4 regions of the Thalassotalea agarivorans genome follow, and region 3 is predicted to be linked to each of the others. Evidence: predicted binding sites of a transcription regulator. Region 3 holds the regulator's gene; each other region holds the start of a gene.
The links. Region 3 encodes sigma-54, which starts transcription at its own class of promoters, with help from an activator protein. Its sites were predicted from a motif close to GTTGGCACGNNNNTNGNNT; they were not measured.
Positions count from the first base shown of each region.

Region 1: a site for sigma-54 is predicted at 3,132-3,150, ahead of QUD85_RS13775 (TorF family putative porin). Genes of this name have one in related genera too.
Region 2: a site for sigma-54 is predicted at 3,275-3,293, ahead of QUD85_RS11355 (DUF2884 family protein). Genes of this name have one in related genera too.
Region 4: a site for sigma-54 is predicted at 1,874-1,892, ahead of QUD85_RS14555 (CmpA/NrtA family ABC transporter substrate-binding protein). Genes of this name have one in related genera too.

Region 1 covers NZ_AP027363.1:3,010,233-3,014,982, forward strand. The annotation lists gene QUD85_RS13755 (S1 family peptidase) at 1-193, shown strand, start outside; gene QUD85_RS13760 (FHA domain-containing protein) at 184-1,152, shown strand; gene trpS (tryptophan--tRNA ligase) at 1,215-2,219, opposite strand; gene rpe (ribulose-phosphate 3-epimerase) at 2,231-2,920, opposite strand; gene QUD85_RS13775 (TorF family putative porin) at 3,187-3,852, shown strand; gene QUD85_RS13780 (DUF2970 domain-containing protein) at 3,994-4,176, shown strand; gene QUD85_RS13785 (hypothetical protein) at 4,347-4,565, shown strand; gene QUD85_RS13790 (hypothetical protein) at 4,618-4,750, shown strand, end outside.
Region 2 covers NZ_AP027363.1:2,487,545-2,492,294, reverse strand. The annotation lists gene QUD85_RS11390 (hypothetical protein) at 1-89, opposite strand, end outside; gene QUD85_RS11385 (hypothetical protein) at 95-325, opposite strand; gene QUD85_RS11380 (hypothetical protein) at 600-737, shown strand; gene hpf (ribosome hibernation-promoting factor, HPF/YfiA family) at 971-1,324, shown strand; gene arfB (alternative ribosome rescue aminoacyl-tRNA hydrolase ArfB) at 1,387-1,806, shown strand; gene QUD85_RS11365 (peptidylprolyl isomerase) at 1,865-2,596, opposite strand; gene cspE (transcription antiterminator/RNA stability regulator CspE) at 2,913-3,119, shown strand; gene QUD85_RS11355 (DUF2884 family protein) at 3,331-4,128, shown strand; gene QUD85_RS11350 (hypothetical protein) at 4,275-4,750, shown strand, end outside.
Region 3 covers NZ_AP027363.1:579,367-584,116, forward strand. The annotation lists gene ptsN (PTS IIA-like nitrogen regulatory protein PtsN) at 1-451, opposite strand, end outside; gene hpf (ribosome hibernation promoting factor) at 456-743, opposite strand; gene QUD85_RS02695 (RNA polymerase factor sigma-54) at 772-2,268, opposite strand; gene lptB (LPS export ABC transporter ATP-binding protein) at 2,304-3,032, opposite strand; gene lptA (lipopolysaccharide transport periplasmic protein LptA) at 3,034-3,534, opposite strand; gene lptC (LPS export ABC transporter periplasmic protein LptC) at 3,485-4,066, opposite strand; gene kdsC (3-deoxy-manno-octulosonate-8-phosphatase KdsC) at 4,063-4,608, opposite strand; gene QUD85_RS02720 (KpsF/GutQ family sugar-phosphate isomerase) at 4,608-4,750, opposite strand, start outside.
Region 4 covers NZ_AP027363.1:3,175,612-3,180,361, forward strand. The annotation lists gene QUD85_RS14550 (ABC transporter permease) at 1-253, opposite strand, end outside; gene QUD85_RS14555 (CmpA/NrtA family ABC transporter substrate-binding protein) at 293-1,675, opposite strand; gene QUD85_RS14560 (CmpA/NrtA family ABC transporter substrate-binding protein) at 1,986-3,023, opposite strand; gene QUD85_RS14565 (ANTAR domain-containing response regulator) at 3,034-3,645, opposite strand; gene QUD85_RS14570 (S10 family peptidase) at 4,142-4,750, shown strand, end outside.

The sequences.
Region 1 (4,750 bases), 920 kb from region 3:
TTTTACCAGCAAAACGGTTTTTTGTACGCGCGCATACAAAGACTTTAAAGGACTATTCGATGTGATGTTTGTCGCCTTTAGCGTAGACAAAAACGATAAAGCACTCATCAGTCATTTCACATTAGCTGGCGTAGAGCAAGCACCGGCATTAAAGTTTACCCGTAAGTTTATGGAGTCAGTATCATGGAATTAATCATTGAAGAACTTACTCGTGGAAATAAACTTGTTGCCAGACACAAATACACTGCGAACGATATTTCTGTTGGTCGCGGCTACAATAACGACCTCATTTTGTCTGATCCACACGTTTGCCCTGAGCATTTAAATTTATCGTTTGACGGTGAACAATGGACTATTACCGACTTAGGCACAGTCAATGGTAGCTTTTTCTCAAAGAGTGATACGCCAGTGTCGGGAAACGTGGTGCGCTCTGGTGATATCATTCAAATGGGACACAGCAAAATACGCATCGTCTTTCCAAACCATCCCGTTGAAGCCAGTATCGAGCTAAGTCGCTTAGAAGGATTTATCAATTTTGTAAGGCATCCAGCCATCCTTATCGCAAACCTTGTAATATTTACGTTGGTTTCGATGTACATGCTTTATTTGAACCAAGTCGAAGAGACCACCATTACTAAGTTGTTTGTCGAAAGCACAATGCAAAAACTTTTAGTGTTCGGTTTATGGCCAGTTGCAGTTGCTATAGTTGCTCAATTGACGAAAAACGAAGCTCGAATATTTGCGCAAATTAGCGCTAGCTTCACTATATTCAATATCTCAATGTTGATCGACTTTTTTGAAAAAATCATGTTATTCAACACCTCTAGTGCGATCACATTAACCTGGCTAGTGACCATAGTTTCTATTGCCACTACATACTGCTTATTTTGGCTCAATTGCTACATTAGCTTCGTTATGACAGCTAAACGCCGCATTAAGATTGCAGGTTTAATGACAGCATTTTTGTTTGGCTTAATTTTTCTCTATCAAATCGCGTCAAAGCCAGAGTTTAGGTACCAGCCAAGATACAACGGTACCGTCATGGCACCTAAATATGTGTTGAAAGAAGGTCAGTCAGTAGATGAGTATCTCGAAGAAACACAGGCCTTGTTCGAGGATAGAATGAAAGAAGCAGAGAAAACTGACGACTAAGTTAGTTTTATCGCAATAAAAAAGCCAGCAATTACGCTGGCTTTTTTTTGCAAATAATTCGCTTACGGACGCTTTATAAATCCTACCGCGTCATACACTTGAGCAACGATTTTGTCTGCACGCTCTGACGCTTTTTCAGCACCTTGAGCCATTACTTTATTAAGGAATGCTGCATCTTCTCGATACTCATGATAACGTTGCTGGATAGGCGTTAGCATGCCGACAACGGCTTCGGCTACATCACCTTTTAAATGACCATACATTTTATCTTCATATTGAGGGACAAGCGCTTCAATAGACTCGCCCGTTGCACACGACAATAGGCTAAGCAGATTTGAAACACCTGGTTTTTCTTCGATATCAAAATAAATGCGAGCTTGTTCGTCAGAATCTGTTTTAGCCGATTTTATTTTCTTGGTAATTTTCTTAGGATCTTCTAACAAGCCAATAAAGTTTTTCGGGTTAGCATCCGACTTAGACATTTTTTTGGTCGGCTCTTGAAGACTCATTACACGAGCGCCATGCTCTGGGATATAAGGGTCTGGAATGGTAAAGATATCACCATACAAATTGTTAAAGCGTGTCGCCACATCGCGAGCAAGCTCTAAATGTTGTTTTTGATCGTCACCCACTGGCACGCGATTCGCGTTATACAATAAGATATCTGCAGCCATCAATACAGGATAAGTAAACAAACCAGAATTCATGTTTGCTTCAGACTTTTGAGACTTGTCCTTATATTGCGTCATTCTGTTTAGTTCACCCATCTGCGTATAACAATTTAGAATCCAACTTAATTGACTATGTGCAGGTACGTGGCTTTGAACAAAAATCGTGCTTTTTTCGGGATCAACACCACAAGCTAGGTACAATGCTAGCCCATCTAAACAGGCCTTGTGCAATGCTTTAGGATCTTGGCGCACTGTTATCGCGTGTAAATCTACAATGGAGTAATAGCAGTTGTGGTCATCTTGCATGTTTACCCACTGGCGTAATGCACCAAGATAGTTACCAATGGTTAATTCACCCGAAGGCTGACAGCCACTTAATACGACCGGTTTACTCATAAGATTCCTTATTACTTTCTAACTGCTGAGTGCGTTACTTGGCTTAACTGTTCTCGCATCTCATTTATGACTTTTTGATAATCTGGTTGTGAAAATATTGCCGAACCCGCCACAAACATATCGGCACCAGCTTCTGCAATTTCTTTTATATTGTTAACGTTGACGCCACCGTCTATTTCTAGTCGGATTTTTCGCCCTGATTGCTCGATGAGCGCTCTTACTTGGCGCAACTTCTCGATAGTATGTGGTATAAACGTCTGCCCTCCAAAACCGGGATTGACAGACATCAGCATAATAACATCGAGCTTATCCAAAACATGTTCTAAAGTTGTTAAAGGCGTTGCAGGGTTCAATACCAAACCTGCCTGACAACCGTGATCCTTAATCAACTGCAATGTTCTATCAACATGCTTAGACGCTTCGGGATGAAACGTAATAATATTAGCACCTGCCTTTGCAAATGCCGGCACGATCTGATCAACAGGCTCTATCATCAGATGAACATCAATAGGTGCTGTTATGCCATAGTCTCTTAATGCCTGACAAAACATAGGGCCAAAGGTTAAATTAGGCACATAATGATTGTCCATTACGTCAAAGTGAACAACGTCAGCACCAGCAGCGAGTACCTTCTCGACATCCTCACCTAAGCGAGCAAAATCTGCTGACAAAATTGACGGTGCAATTAAATAAGACGACATATAGCTTCCCCTTTTCTTAATGGCGCTACTTTATAACAAATTGATTAAATAATCGATAATCAAAATCATAAACCAATTCAATAAATTACTCGCACCATTGCGGAACGTGCGCACCATGAAAGTGCAAAAGTTGAGCAGTAACTCTAAATAAAGCAAACCTATAACATGTGTAACCTATTGAATATAAAAGAAATAGTGGCTTTTGGCACGAGTGGGCATTTTCCTTGCTTTAAATTACAGCAATTATAAAAACAGAGAGAAAAAACATGAAAAAATCACTTTTAACTATCGCTTTAAGTTCAGCGCTAGCTGCTACTACTTTTCAAGCTTCTGCAGAAGAAACATCTGGCACAGGCGTTGAAGGTTTAAGCACTAATGTTGGTTTAGTATCTCAATATTACTACCGCGGTATTCAACAAACTGGTAGCGCTTCAGCGAGTGCTGGTATTGACTATGACATCGGTGCTGGTTTTGCAGTAGGTGCATGGACAGCGGATGTAGGCGACGGTATCGAAGTTGACCTATACGGTAGCTGGGGTATGGAAACTGAAAGCGGTTTCGGTTTCTCAGTAGGCGCAACAACTTACCAGTACACTGGTGACTTTGATTCTGCGTATAACGAGATCAACCTTGGTGCAAGCTTCAGCTTCGTATCTGTAGACTTTGCTGCTGGTAAGCACGAAGAAGACCTAGGTTTAGGCATTGTAGAATCAGATTACACGTTTGTATCGATTACAGCTGAATACGAAGGTTTCTACGGTACTTTCGGTTTACACGGCGGTGACTTTGAAGGCGACTATGTAGAGTTAGGTTGGGGCACAGACATCGGTGGTTTCGATGCAGGTGTTGCACTTATCCTTAACTCAGAAGAGTTAGCTGGTGGCGGTGACGCAGACCAAGCATTAGTATTTAGCTTAGGTAAATCTTTCTAAGCTAAACCCTGTTTGTTACACGAAAAAGCCGACAATCATGTCGGCTTTTTTATTGCTTAACGCTTCTATATCTTAAACTAAAGATTGTGTTAGGCTAAAAAAGCGCAAAATTTTAGCGATAAATAACTTATAAAACTATAGATGAACTTTAAACAAACATTAAAAAGTGTTGCTGCTGCTTTTTTTGGCGTGCAAAGTGACAAAAATAGAGAAAGAGACTTTACCCAAGGTAAATTTTCACACTTTGTTGTGGCTGGAGTTATTGCGGTAGTAGTATTTATTTGTACTTTAGTAGTTATTGTTCAAGCGGTAATGCCAAGTTAGTAAGCTTTATGTTCAGCTACCTTTTAAAATATTGTCCTTTATGAAGATTTAGTATTGATTCTTACTATTTTTTTTGATAACAATAGGTTAGAGTCTAATTGACTCGATAGCTCATCCCAATTTTTACAAAGAAGGATGAAAGGATTCAATAATAAGAAAATAGGATTTTTATGGACAATATAAATAGAAATTTAAAACACTCTGCTCTTTTTATAATAGGTGCCTTATTTGCGTTTTTAGCTATCGCTAGAGAAAGTACCGTCATTACTTCAAAAGGAACTTTTCGATGTGAAAATGCCTGCGTAGTTGACGAAAACGGAAATGTAACCGACAATGCCGGAGGAAAAGTTTGGAAGTTAGTTGTACCAGAAGCTCCAAAAGATACTTAAAGGAAATAATTAGAGCCACAGTAGTGGCTCTATAATACATATGGATATAAAAATGACTTTTAAAAAATTAATCTGCTTACTGTTTGTAATTGCAACAATTGTTTATTTATCTTTCTTTCTTAATGGTAATGTAAAAAACTCAAGCTCATACATCAAAAATAGTTATTCAGAAATAACAGACGCAC
Region 2 (4,750 bases), 1.4 Mb from region 3:
ATCTGCTTATCGCCATTGCGGTCTGCATCGTAACTGTGATCAGGGTTGAGTCGAAGTGCATCAAACTCGCTGCGCATGATTAATTTCATATCGTTTACAATTGGTCTATTTCATTTTTTAATTGATAGCCATCATCAGTAACAATTTTTTCCAATACTTCGATACGTTTGTTTAACGCCGCTATTTCATCTTTTAGTTCTTGCTCTTTTTCGTTAACACCAAGCGTTTTCTCTTTGAATTCTAGGTGCTTTTTGTACATATCATACATCACTCCAAAACCAACAGAGATTAGAACAATAATAACCACCATAGTTGTACCTGACATATTTATACTCCATCTTGATGAAAATGAGCGATTATTTAATATTTTATTCACTGTGATTGAATAGATATTTGTAATCGTAAGAATGTAATTTGTTGTTATCCAAAAACACCTGGTAGTGAATTTAATTACATATAAATCAATAGTTTGATGAATTTTAAAGGTGTTTTGATTTACTTAGTTTAACCCTTAATTACACAATTTCACAGCACTATATGATCGGCTACACTACAATGCGCCTTCACAATCACTTGATTAATACACAGGAGGAAAACTCATGATCTTTAGCAAGCAAACCACATTCTTCAAACGCCATGCCATGCACCAATTGGAGAAAAACGTTAAACGTGCTGAAAAAGCAAAACATCTGATGGATAGTCGTCATGGTGTTCCTAGTTTAATTCAACATAGGTAGTCATTTTGGATATTGAACATTTAAGCAATTAAAGAGTGCTGTTGTTAATACACAGCACTTTTTTTTACTTAAATTCTTTTGATTACAATAAATTACTTTTTATCCTCAAAAAATAACTTGTCTTTTGATCAATTTGGCTCAATTCTTATAGTGTAAGCAACGCAATGTTTTAAGGAAGAAACTAGTTTACTGCTTACATAAGTCTTTCAAGTAAATAACAAAGAGGACTCCTTATGAAAGTAAACATCACTGGTCATCATGTAGACGTTACTCCTGCTGTTCAAGCGCACGTTGAAGAAAAGTTCCATAAGATCGCTAATCACTTTCCAACCCTGATCTCTACCAATGTATTTATTACTAAACAACACGGTAAACACCAAGTTGAAATGACTGCCAATTATGAGGGTAGCCGCCTGTCAGCAACTGCTGAAGGTGAGGTAATGTATCCTGCTATTGCAGGCGCTATTAAAAAGCTAGATGCTGCATTAAAGCATCGTAAAGGTATTTTAAAATCAAATTTACATCATAAGCCTGATGTCACTACATCGTCATTGGCTCATGAAAAAGTCCAAGAAATGAGACTCTAAATAACATCACTTACTAAAATAAAAGGAGGCATAAGCCTCCTTTTTTTTGTTATGCTTTGCTCATGCAATTTTCTATTTCTAATCCTCAACGACTGTTAGATGACCCTGCGCTTTCGATGCAATATATAAGAGCGATGGGGAGTGGTGGCCAGAAGGTAAACAAAGTATCAACCGCTGTGCATTTGCGTTTTGATATTGCCCAGTCAAACTTGCCTGATGCTGTAAAAGCGCTATTGCTTGATGTGTCGGATACCCGGCTAACGACTGAAGGCATCTTAATTATTAAAGCGCAGCAATTTCGGACGCAAGAAGCGAATCGAAATGACGCGCTTGAGCGTTTAATGCAGTGGATTAACAAACATGCAGTCGTTGCAAAAACACGCCGTGCTACCAAACCCTCAAAGTCTGCCAAACGAAAGCGCACAGATGATAAAAAGAAACGAGGCGATGTGAAAAAGCTCAGACAAAAAATGAAGTACTAAGCTTTTGGCCTATAAACACTGACCAATAAAAAACCGCCTGTTGGCGGTTTTTTATGATTTATAAGTATCTTCTTTTTACGAGATAAAGAAGCGGAAGTAATAAATAGAATAAGGTACCACCAGAACTTTCATCTTCAGGCTCTTCTATTTCGAGTAAAGTGTTAAGCGGCGGATTAAGGTCTTTTGCGCTATCTTGTGCGAAATCAACAATGGTAATTTGCTCAATAATCACGAAATTTTCAGCACCTGGCGTACTTGATGCTAAACAATCAAAGTCAGGCATAGGCACGCCTGAACAAATGGCAATATCTGCAATGGCGTCAATAACCGTCATACCATCACCAATTACTTGCCCAAACGCAGTAAAGCCACCATTTTGTAAATCAAGATTGGCGCTATTATCTACTAAGTTAAAAAACCACTGACTTGTTGCACTATTTGGGTTGCCGCCTACTTTTGCCATGGCGATAGTACCACGAACATTTGAATAAACGGGTTCATTTAAAATCGCACCGAAATCTTCAATGAAAGCAAGATTTGGTGTGCCATCGTAGAAGTAGCCACCACCTTGTACAACAAATCCTGGTACGCTTCTGTGAATAACGGAACCGTTATAGCTTCCACTGTCTACATAGCGCAAGAAGTTAGTTACGGTACCTGGAGTACCTTGATCGTATAAGTTGACTTGAAAAGTACCTTGGTTGGTTTGAAATTCAACAATGGTAGCGTGTGTTGTGCCAACGAGAAATGTTGCAGCTAATGCAGCATATTTGAGTATTTGTTTGAACATAGTTACAGCCCTAAATCCACAAGAGGCAGCATATTATATGGCTAGCGGTTAAGATACAAGCATTCTTGCCTTCTGTTTAACTCATCAGACCTATCTTATTCATATACAACGTAAAAAATGAGCATAGAATGCAAATAAAATGTTAAAAACTAGTTGAATTTACAAAGCAAAACGGTAGCATGGTAGCTGCGAGTATGTAATTGCTATTCTATTTATTCATCGTGATGTAACAATTACCCTGTTTAATAGGTAATAGTGAAACAACAAGCTACACCCGCCCGTAGGGCAATATTACTTATTTAAGGACAATTTTGTTATGTCAAAAACTACTGGAACCGTAAAATGGTTCAATGAATCTAAAGGCTTTGGTTTTATTGCACAAGAATCAGGACCAGATGTATTTGCGCACTTTTCAGCTATTCAAGGCGACGGCTTCAAAACGCTTGCTGAAGGCCAGAAAGTTGAGTTTAATGTTACTGAAGGTCAAAAAGGCCTACAGGCAGAAAACATCGTTGCACTTTAATGCACACATTCAGTAGAAAAAGCAAAACGTAAGTTTTGCTTTTTTTTTGTCATTTTCACTAACAAATAGTTTTTTACACAACCCAACCTGAACTTAGTTTTAGTATTTCAATCCGGTTTTTGCCTTAATTTATTGATATTATTGAGTTTTTAATAGTTGGCACGACAGTTGATTGTATTTCAGTGATTACAACATTTTTTAGGGATTAAACATGAAAGCTTTTTTAGCAACGTCTGTATTTTTATTTTCGTCAATGGTATCGGCACATAACATCGAAACAGATCAATGTGACGTTGACTTAGATTTAGGTATAGAAATCACCAAAAAACATATTGAGTTTTCTGATAACAAGCAACCAGTATATAAAATTATTGATAATGAAATTTTACTTGTAAATGACAAGCAGGTTTCGTTAACCGCTAGCCAGCAAGCTCTGGTAAAACAGTATTCAAAAGAAATTAGAGCGGTTGTACCGCAAGTTAAAGATATCGCTGTTGAAGCGGTCGACCTTGCTGCCGAAGGTATAGGTATTGCTTTTACTGAACTACTTGGTGAAAACAACGGTTTAACTGATGAATTAGTAGCTGAATTGGATGCCATTAAAGTAGAGATTGAAACACGTTTCAATGAAGGTGAAAGATTATATATTGATGACAATGGCATAGAAGGCGATGTATTTGATCCGGAGTTTGAGCAACGTATCGAGAAAGCGGTAGAAACCACAGTAGAGCAATCTATCGGCAAAATTATGATTGCACTAGGTACACAAATGATCGCCTCTGGTGGTGACAGTGAAGCGTTTGAAACTCGCATGGAAAAATTTGGCGAACAAATCGAAAAAGATATGGAAGCTCGTGCAGAGATTATTGAACAAAAAGCTGACCAGCTATGTATATCGGTGAAAAAAATCGATGCACTAGAAAGCGAAATGCTGGACGCAATACCTGAACTAAATAATCAAGACGTATTCAAGGTTGAATACAAAGGTTCGAAAAAGAAAATGATGTAAAAAAAGGGGCGAAAGCCTCTTTTTTTATTTATCCGTAGTAGCTAGTGTCTAATCTGATACATACAATTGACATGGGTAAACGCGATCTGACAGACTGCTATGAGCGAATTGCAGCCATTCTAGAGCAATAACAAAAAGAGATTTAATTGAAGACTTTACTAAGCTGGTATGAACCTACCAACACTAAAAAGTGGGCTTTGCATAATTATCAAAATAGCCATAAAAAGTTAATAAAATGGTCTCTTATAATTATGACTCTAAGTTTATTACCATACCTATTCATTTCTTATAATGAGCTGTTTGAAAGCCAATATGTGCTTTTGACAATTTTTGTTGTTTTGTTCACTGCTATTTATCCAATGGGCTACGCCATGTTATTTTTAATGGCTAAGTTTAACTTAGGTAAACCCGCATTCTTTCGCGTCACTGAAGTAGCAGTTTATACTGAGACTAAATGCGAAAAACCAGACGATGAACCTGAATTTTTCATAAATGAAATCAAAGATATAAAAATAGAAAAAATCAAATTCCAAGGAGATGAGTTCTATTTGATGGAGGTATTTCTCAATCCACTTAGAACAACTAGAAGGGAATGTATTAAGTTAAAACTCTCCTGTGACTT
Region 3 (4,750 bases):
TATCAGTCGTCGCTAATAGTTCGTACAATGCTTCGCTAGAATCGCATTGGCGAATGAGTTTGCAAAATTGTTTATCAGAAAACATTTTTGCAATGTCTTGCAAGGTTGATAAATGTTGATTACATGCATCTTCAGGCACAAACAAAGCGATGAATATATCAACGGGACGATTATCAATTGCATCAAAATCAACCCCACTTTCAGAGGTTAACAACACAGCTGTTGGCTGGTTACCACAGGGCAGTTTGCCATGAGGTATGGCAATACCATTGCCGATGCCCGTGCTACTTGTTTTTTCACGCTCGATGAGACACATCAATAATTCATGTTGGCTCAAACCATGAATTTGTTGTGCCGCTTTTTCACATATCTCATCTAAAATGCGCTTTTTACTTGTGCCTGTAGCATTACACACTATCGCATCTGGCGATAACAGCTGTTGTAGTTTCATAAGGTTAATGTTGTTTTAGTTTGCCTTTGTATTTTAATACTTGGCGGTCAAGTTTATCTACTAGTGTGTCGATAGATTTATACATATCTTCACTATCAGATTTTGCATGCACTTCAGTACCATTAAGGTGCAACGTAGCTTCTGCAATTTGATTTAATTTTTCGACAGTTAAAACAACATATACGTTGTTAATATGTTCGAAATGACGAGCTAATTTTTCAAATTTTTCGTCAACATAGTCTCGCATTGAATCCGTAACTTCTACGTGGTGACCTGATAGATTAATTTGCATAAACCTTTCCTCATGTTGATTTACTTGCTTACAGTAAACTTTTTCGTTGATTAGAAGGTGGGATAGACAAAGACTCTCGGTATTTGGCTATCGTTCTGCGTGCTACGTTAATGCCTTGCTCCGCAAGCACTTCCGCCATTTTACTGTCGCTCAGAGGTTTTGCTGGATTTTCTGCAGCAACGAGTTTTTTTATCAGTGCGCGTATCGCGGTTGATGAACACTCACCACCGTTTTCGGTACTGACATGGCTTGAAAAGAAATATTTGAGTTCAAAAATGCCGCGAGGTGTATGCATGTATTTCTGCGTGGTGACACGAGAAATGGTTGATTCATGCATATCGACCGCCTCTGCAATGTCGTTTAACACCATCGGGCGCATTGCTTCAGGACCATGCTCAAAAAAACCTTGCTGGCGCTGAACAATACAGTTAGACACTTTTAGCAGCGTATCGTTTCGGCTTTCTAAACTTTTAATAAACCATTTGGCTTCTTGCAAATGGGAACGGATAAATTGACTATCGTCTGTTGATTTCACCGATTTAGACATCGCAGCATAGTGCTGGTTAATTGACAGCTTAGGTGCTGTGTCAGGATTAAGTTCTACCACCCAACGACCATTTTTCTTAGTGACGGATACGTCCGGGATAACGTATTGCTCTTCTTCATTGATCACTGTTTCGCCAGGGCGAGGATCTAAGGTTTGAATCAGTCGCATCACTTCTCGAAGTTGATCTTCTTTCAATCGAGATTTGCGCATCAGTTGACGATAATCTTTGGCACCGAGTAGATCGATGTAATCGGTAATCACCATTTTACTCTCGTCAAGCCATGGGGTGTCATTGTCAAACTGGTTTAATTGAATCAACAAACATTCAGCTAATGAGCGGGCACCAACGCCGACAGGATCAAACATATTGATGCGTTTTAACACCGCTTCTACTTCATCTAACTCAACTTCTTCAAGCCCGACACTCTCGAGAATATCGTCTGTACTAATGGTGAGATAACCGGCGTCATCTATGGCGTCGATAATAGCGGTAGCAATGATACGGTCAGTGTCAGTAAATGGTGTTAGCTCCATTTGCCAAAACAAATGATCTTGTATCGAGTCAGAGGTGGCACCTTGGTAACTGTAGTCATCGTTGTTTGGCGCTAAACCGGTATTTGAGGTACCAGCACTAAAGCTTTCATCCCAAGTGCTATCGACAGATAGCTCCTGGGGTATATCATTAGCTTTCATTGCATCGGTTGTAGAAATTTCATCTGCAGTTAGCGCCGCGTCTTCACTGCCATCACCGGTAGCTTGCTGTGTTTGCTCACTATACGCACTCTCAAGATTATCCATCGCCTCATCGTTTTGCGAGGCCGAATTTTCGTCCATTTCAAGTAATGGGTTGGTATCTAACGCTTCTTGGATTTCCTGTTGCAAATCCATGGTCGACAATTGCAACAATTTGATCGCCTGCTGAAGCTGCGGCGTCATCGTTAAATGTTGACCAATTTTTAGTTGAAGCGAAGGGCGCATAGGGTGAATTTGTTCCTTTTACTGCTTACTGTTAACTATAGCTTGAATTGCTCGCCAAGGTATACATCTCGAACCTGCTGATTAGCCAAAATTTGATCTGCATTACCTTCTGCAATTAATTCTCCGCGACTCACTATGTAAGCGTGTTCACAAACATCTAGAGTTTCACGTACGTTATGGTCAGTAATGAGTATACCGATACCACGATTTTTCAAGTGAACAATGATGTTTTTGATATCACCAACCGAAATTGGATCGACACCTGCAAAAGGTTCGTCTAGCAAGATAAATTGAGGGTTAGCCGCAAGCGCACGTGCTATTTCTACTCGGCGACGTTCACCGCCAGACAGCGCCATACCTAAATTTTCGATAATATGGCCTATATTAAATTCTTCTACCAACTGATCTAGCGTTTGTTCACGCTCAACATCAGTTAAATCTTTGCGCGTTTGTAAAATCGCCATGATATTGTCGCGTACACTTAGCTTTCTAAAAATAGAAGCTTCTTGTGGTAGGTAGCCAATACCTGTCCTTGCGCGCTCGTGCATAGGTAGCAAGGTTAAATCTTTGTCATCTAAGGTGATGCTACCTTCATCGTTTGGTACTAAACCAACAATCATGTAAAACGACGTAGTTTTGCCTGCACCATTGGGGCCTAAAAGCCCTACAATTTGGCCTTGGCTTACTTTTAAACCAACATTCTTAACGACTTTTCGGCCTTTATAAGATTTTGCTAGACCTGTTGCTGTAAGTGTTGCAGCCATATTAATTCTTCTTTGGTAGCTCTTTAATTGTGGTAACTGTTTCGTTGTCACCTAGGCTTTTAGCTGTTTGCTTTTGGGTCAGCGTGTTGTAGGTGATAAAGTCTGCTTTAACCTCGATTGCATTGTCACTAAGTTGCGCATTACCGGTAATAGTGACAAGGTTTTTCGCAGGTTCATAAACTATCTTTTCGGCTTCCATTTCAACAAAATTATCTTCTAAGGTTTTTTCAAATCTTGCTGGTTTACCCTGCGCAGTATATACCTGATCACCTGTTTCAATATTTTGTTGCGCTTGCACTGTGTCAGCTGTAATTAACAATGTGCCTTGAACAATGCGCACATTATCTTGATAAATTACGATACGCTTTTTTAAATCACCTGATTGCTCATTAGACGTAATCTTCACCGGTTCAAAGGGCGCTTCGCTTGCTTCTTCTTCGGCTAGAACAAGATTAGTGTTGAGCAGCAAGGCTGCGAGTATCATGTGTAATTGTTTGGTCATGCTGTTGTAATGTCCAAATTTTAGTATTTAAGTTAACCGTTAATCCTGAGCCATAAACGGTAAAACCATCACCCTCGATAACTATCGCTTTGTCTGATGTTGCGATACTGGTCGTTAAATCGAGTTCTATATATTCACCTGTAATAGCTTGTAGCATACTTGATTTATCTTCCGTTGATAATCGCACATTGTTATTAAGTATAACGCGCGTGTTTTCTTCAAGTTGACCTGCTGCTGCACTCATCTTCCAAGGTAAGCCAGCATTGGCTGAAAACAACGTATAGTTTGGTTGTTCAAAGTTAGTCACATCACTTGTTGAAAAGTGTTCCATTCTGTCCGCATGTACAGTGTAAGTCAGTTCTCCACTTTCATCATACACATCGGTTTGTAGATTCTTTGCTATAAAGTCAGGGCTTTCTTCGATAATTGTCTGGTTTTGTTCTTGCCCATCTTTAAAATGCCATTCAAAAATAGCATAGATCAACGCAGCTGTTGCTAGCGCAGTAAGTGTTAAGCCGTAAAGCCGATTCATACGCTAGCGCCACGTGCGGCAGCCAAAGTGCCTTGCAGTTGCATAATGGTGTCGCATACTTCGCGCACACAACCAGAGCCACCGTTAATAGACGTGATATAGTCTGCGCCAGCCTTTACTAGCGGATGAGCATCGCCTACGGCTACGCCCAATCCAACGTGTTCTATACACACTAAATCAGGCATATCATCACCTATATAAGCAACTTGCTCAGGCGCTACTTGGTATTTTTCTAAAATTGATGTCAGGGCTGGAAGTTTATCTTCGGTTCCTTGAACAATGTCGGTAATGTTTAATGACGTCATGCGCGTTTGCACGATATTTGAGGTTCTACCTGTGATTACCGCCACTGGCACGCCGCTTGCGATTAATGCTTTAACGCCAAAGCCATCTTTTGTGTTAAAGGTTTTGAGTTCTTCGCCATCATTGCCCATGTAGATCTTACCGTCAGAAAATACGCCATCAATATCGCAAACAAGTAATTTAATTTTGGCAAACTTTTCCGCCAATTGCTCAGATATATCTGTATATAGCGTTTGCATTAAAGTACTCCTGAAGTCAGTAAATCGTGCATATTCATTGCACCAACGGGTTTATGATGATCATCAACAATGATAAGGCCATTAATTTTTCTGTCTTCCATTACCTTTAAAGCCTCTGCCGCTAACATGTTCTCATTAGCGG
Region 4 (4,750 bases), 750 kb from region 3:
GATAAAAAGCAGCTTCTTTTTCACGCGCATCTTGATGTTCCTGATACAGATTGCCCATTTGCTCGGCAACCGCTTTAGGGCCAGGAAACTTACCTAGCGATGTGTCGATGTTTGACGCTGCTACTGACCAAATCAATAAGAACACCATGACACCTACAAAAGGTAAAGCAGCCACACGTGTGAACTTGCCAAACCACAGCTGGAACTTATGACTTGCTGGGTCGTTACTATTTTTTGTGATCAACTTACGTATTAAGGTAGTCATGTTGTTCTCCAAAACTAGGTAACCTAGTTAAATCTTGTCACCGTGTTTCAAACCAATAGAAAACTTATTGATGTATTCGTTAGGCTTTTGGCCGTCGTATACAATGCCGTCAATAAAGTGTGTTTGAGGTGATCTAAATCCGTCTTCGCCAGCAAGAGAGGCAAAATCTGATGCGTCCATAAGCTTTTCATCAACTAATGACTGAGCCGCTTTCATGTAGATGTCAGGACGGTAAACTTGAGCCGCTACGTCTTTGTACCAAGTATCTGGTTTGTCTTCGCTGATTTGGCCCCAACGACGCATTTGCGTTAAATACCAAATCGCGTCTGAATAATATGGATAAGTAGCGTTGTAACGGAAAAATACGTTGAAATCAGGTACTGCACGCTTGTCGCCTTTTTCATATTCAAAAGTACCAGTCATGCTGTTTGCGATAACATCGTAGTCGGCACCTACGTATTCTGATTTACTTAAAATTTTCACAGCTTCTGGACGGTTAGCATTGTCGTTTTCATCTAACCATTTGGCAGCACGAATAAGTGCACGCGTTAAACGAATCGTGGTGTTTGGATATTTTTTAGCAAACTCTTCCGTAATGCCGAACACTTTCTCTGGGTTGTCTTTCCAAATTTCGTAATCAGTTACAACCGGAACACCAATACCTTTGAATACAGCTTGTTGGTTCCACGGTTCACCTACGCAGTAACCGTAAATTGTGCCGGCTTCAAGCGTTGCAGGCATTTGAGGTGGTGGTGTTACTGACAACAAAGCCTGAGCGTCAATTTGACCTGAGGTGTCGCCTTTGTGTGGCGCATAAAAACCCGGGTGAATACCACCGGCAGCTAGCCAGTAACGTAGTTCGTAATTGTGTGTAGAAACCGGGAATACCATACCCATGTTAAACGGCTTACCTTGTTCAATGTAGCTGTCTACAACCGGCTTAAGCGCATCGGCTTTAATTGGGTGAACAGGGCGGCCATCATCCATTTTTGGAATGTTGCCCTTCATTTGTTTCCAAATTTCATTTGAAACAGTAATACCGTTACCGTTTAGGTCCATTGAAAATGGTGTGATGATGTTTGCTTTCGTGCCGTAACCAATGGTTGCTGCGATAGGCTGACCAGCAAGCATGTGCGCACCATCTAAACGGCCATCAATAACGCCGTCGAGTAGTACTTTCCAGTTTGCTTGTGCTTCAATAGTGACATAAAGCCCTTCGTCTTCGAAGTAACCTTTTTCATATGCAATGGCGATAGGCGCCATATCGGTTAGTTTAATGAAGCCGAATTTAAGTTCTTCTTTTTCTGGGTAGCCAATTTCTTCTGCTGATGCACTGGTGAAGATCAAGGCGCTAGCAGCTAGTGCAATTTGGCATAACTGCTTAAATGATTTTGTAGCTAATTTTGACATTTCTATTTCTCCAAATAAAAAAGCCCAAACACGCACTGACAGGTATCAGTCGTCTTTGAGCCACTATGCTATACAACCCGAATATCTTTCGAAGGCTATCTTTGCCATGATTTGGGTTGGCTAATTGTCACTACGTCATTGCAGTTTAGGGTGTAATGCATTAACGCTATTGCTAGTACATTACGATTGCTTTAACTAATACATAAATAGTGCCAACTTTTAAAAACCCTTATAAAACATTGATTTATTAATTTTGATGCACTATTTTTTGGTTTAATTTGATTGGTTTTGATGCATACCTGTGCGGTATTTAACTACTTTGGTGCAATGCTTTTAGGTAAAGTGCATCACTATAAACCTGCGCTAAAACATCACTACTCTGGTCAATATCAACTTGTTGATATTGCTTCATCATTGCCAATAATTGTTGAAACTCTTTTACATCTGCTTGGTTACCTTGGTCAAATTGGCAAAACGCTTGCACTTGCCTTGGCGATTTGTCGAGACCACTTAAACAGCTATCAAGCAATGGCGGGGCGATCACATCAAGCGACAAATCAAGATACTTCGCCTTTGTTAAAAACCGCGCGGCTTCAAGTTTATTTTGAGGGCTTGCCAGCCACAGACACGCTTTATACAAAGCGCGAATTAATGCTGTAACTACATCGGCATTGCCTTTGGCAAAATCAGCTGTCACCGCAATCACTTTCTCCAATGCCCCCGGCCAATTATCTGCGCTAGTTAACACAGTTACACCGACTTTTTCGCGAATCGCTTTCGTATTCCAAGGACTACCAACGCAAAAGCCGTCGATATCCCCAGAATACAATGCCGCGACCATGCTTGATGGTGGTAAGAAAATGATGTCGATATCGTCGAGCGTAATACCGCCTTGCGTTAACCACTGCCTTAACTGGTAATGATGACAACTAAACGGATGCACGGTTGCAAATCGCAGCTTAGTACCAGCATTTTTTCTTGCTGTGGCTATGTCGCTAATTCGTGTTGCAGGTAAAGGTAAGTCACCATCATTGTTCAGCGGTATTTGTTTGGCTAATTGTTTCGACAGAGTAATGCCATTACCACCTCTGCTCAGTACCATAGGGGCAAGCATATTCACCTTGATACCATCAACACCTAAGGTCGACGCTAAAGGCATTGGCGCTAACATGTGGGCACCGTCGAGCAAGCCAGCGGCGAGTTTATCGCGCAATGTCGCCCAAGAATTTTGTTTGCTTAATGTGACATTAAGCCCTTCTTTCTTGAAGAAACCTAATTCATGTGCGACCACTAGCGGCGCAGCATCGTTAAGTGGCATAAAGCCAAGCGTAAGATCGCGTAGAGTCATAATAGGCGTGTTAATCTCCGAGCACTGATACAAAGGATAGGATATTTTTTGCCACAGCTTCCATCGTTTGGCTATTGTCCATCGCCGTTTTTCGAATAAAGTGATAGGCGTCTTGTTCGCTATACCCTTTATTTTCCATTAGCCATGCTTTTGCTTTTTGAATGGTTTTTTGGCTAGAGAGCTTTTGCTTTGTTTCAACTAATTGCTGTTTAAGCGACTGATACTCGCTGAAACGGGCAATAGCGGTTTCTAAAATAGACTGTACCCGAGTCAGGTCTGTACCACCGGCAACATAGGCGCTAACACCCGCTTTGATCATTTTATTGATAGTATTGGTGTTGTCATCATCTGAGAACATCACCACGGGTTTGGGAGCATTAGCCGACAAATGGTTAAGACTATCCAACGTATCGCGATCGGGTGATTCAACATCAATGATCACAATATCTGGCTCACATGATTCCACAGCCTTTAATAATGAATGGCCTGAGTTTGAAAGCCAGTCGACTTGATATTTGTCGCTATCAAGCCCCTGCATAAAAGCTTTTGCCTTTAGCTCATCCGCTTCTATCAGCAATACTTTTAGTTTTTTCGAAAGAGATAATGTCCGCTTAGAATTCATACCTTAGTGGCGTACGTCGACGCTTATACTCAATTATCGGCACTATTGCCAAATGTCTGATAGTTACAAGTCTTGTGCCAACTAATTTTAACCAATAAAAACAATGACTTGTGATTTTTAGGCATTTGTCTATTTTTGCTCGTGATGCAATATGATGCAGGTCTTGCGCCAAAATGATCAGAAATAAAGGTGGCAGCACTCACCGTCATCCCGCACTAGTTTCCGTCATCCCGTACCTTGATGCGGGATCTCCTTACGCTGAGCTTTGGTGCATGGACGCTGCGCTGTTGGAGCATGGGACAAGTAAGTTTTCGCATACGCTGGTGGGAACAAGGAACGTGGAAGCCATTTCAACACACAGCTCATAGCTAGAAGCACGTAGCCCGTAAAACATTTAAGCGCAAAAACACGTCTTTTTACCCTAAAACACTGACAGTCTGCTTAATATTGCATAAGCTCTAGACAAGCTAAATTGCAATACAGAATAAGGTTAAGTATGAAAAAGTTATTAGCACTCTGTTTATTATTGCCCTGTTTCTTGGCTGCACAAGAACATGCAAGGCAAATAGACATCGACCAAAAAGTTGTTACTAAACACAGCACCAAAATTAACGGTAATACCGTCCGTTATACCGCAACAACAGGCACTCAGCCGGTATGGGATGACGAAGGTAATCCAACAGCAACACTTTTTTATACTTACTACCAAAGAACTGGCGTCAGTGATACCGAAACTCGCCCATTAGTCATTTCATTTAACGGTGGTCCTGGTTCTGCATCAGTGTGGATGCATGTTGCTTATACTGGTCCACGTGTATTGAACGTTGACGATGAAGGCTACCCATTGCAGCCTTATGGCGTAAAAACAAATCCACATTCGATTCTAGACGTTGCCGACATTGTGTTTGTTAACCCTGTCAACACGGGATACTCGCGCGTATTGCCCGGTAAAGACGGTAAAATGCCATCACGTGAAAAACAAAAACAAATGTTTTTTGGTGTTAACGCAGACGTGAAGTATTTGGCTGATTGGGTCAACACCTTTGTTACTCGTAATGAACGTTGGCGCTCACCAAAATACCTAATTGGTGAAAGCTATGGTACA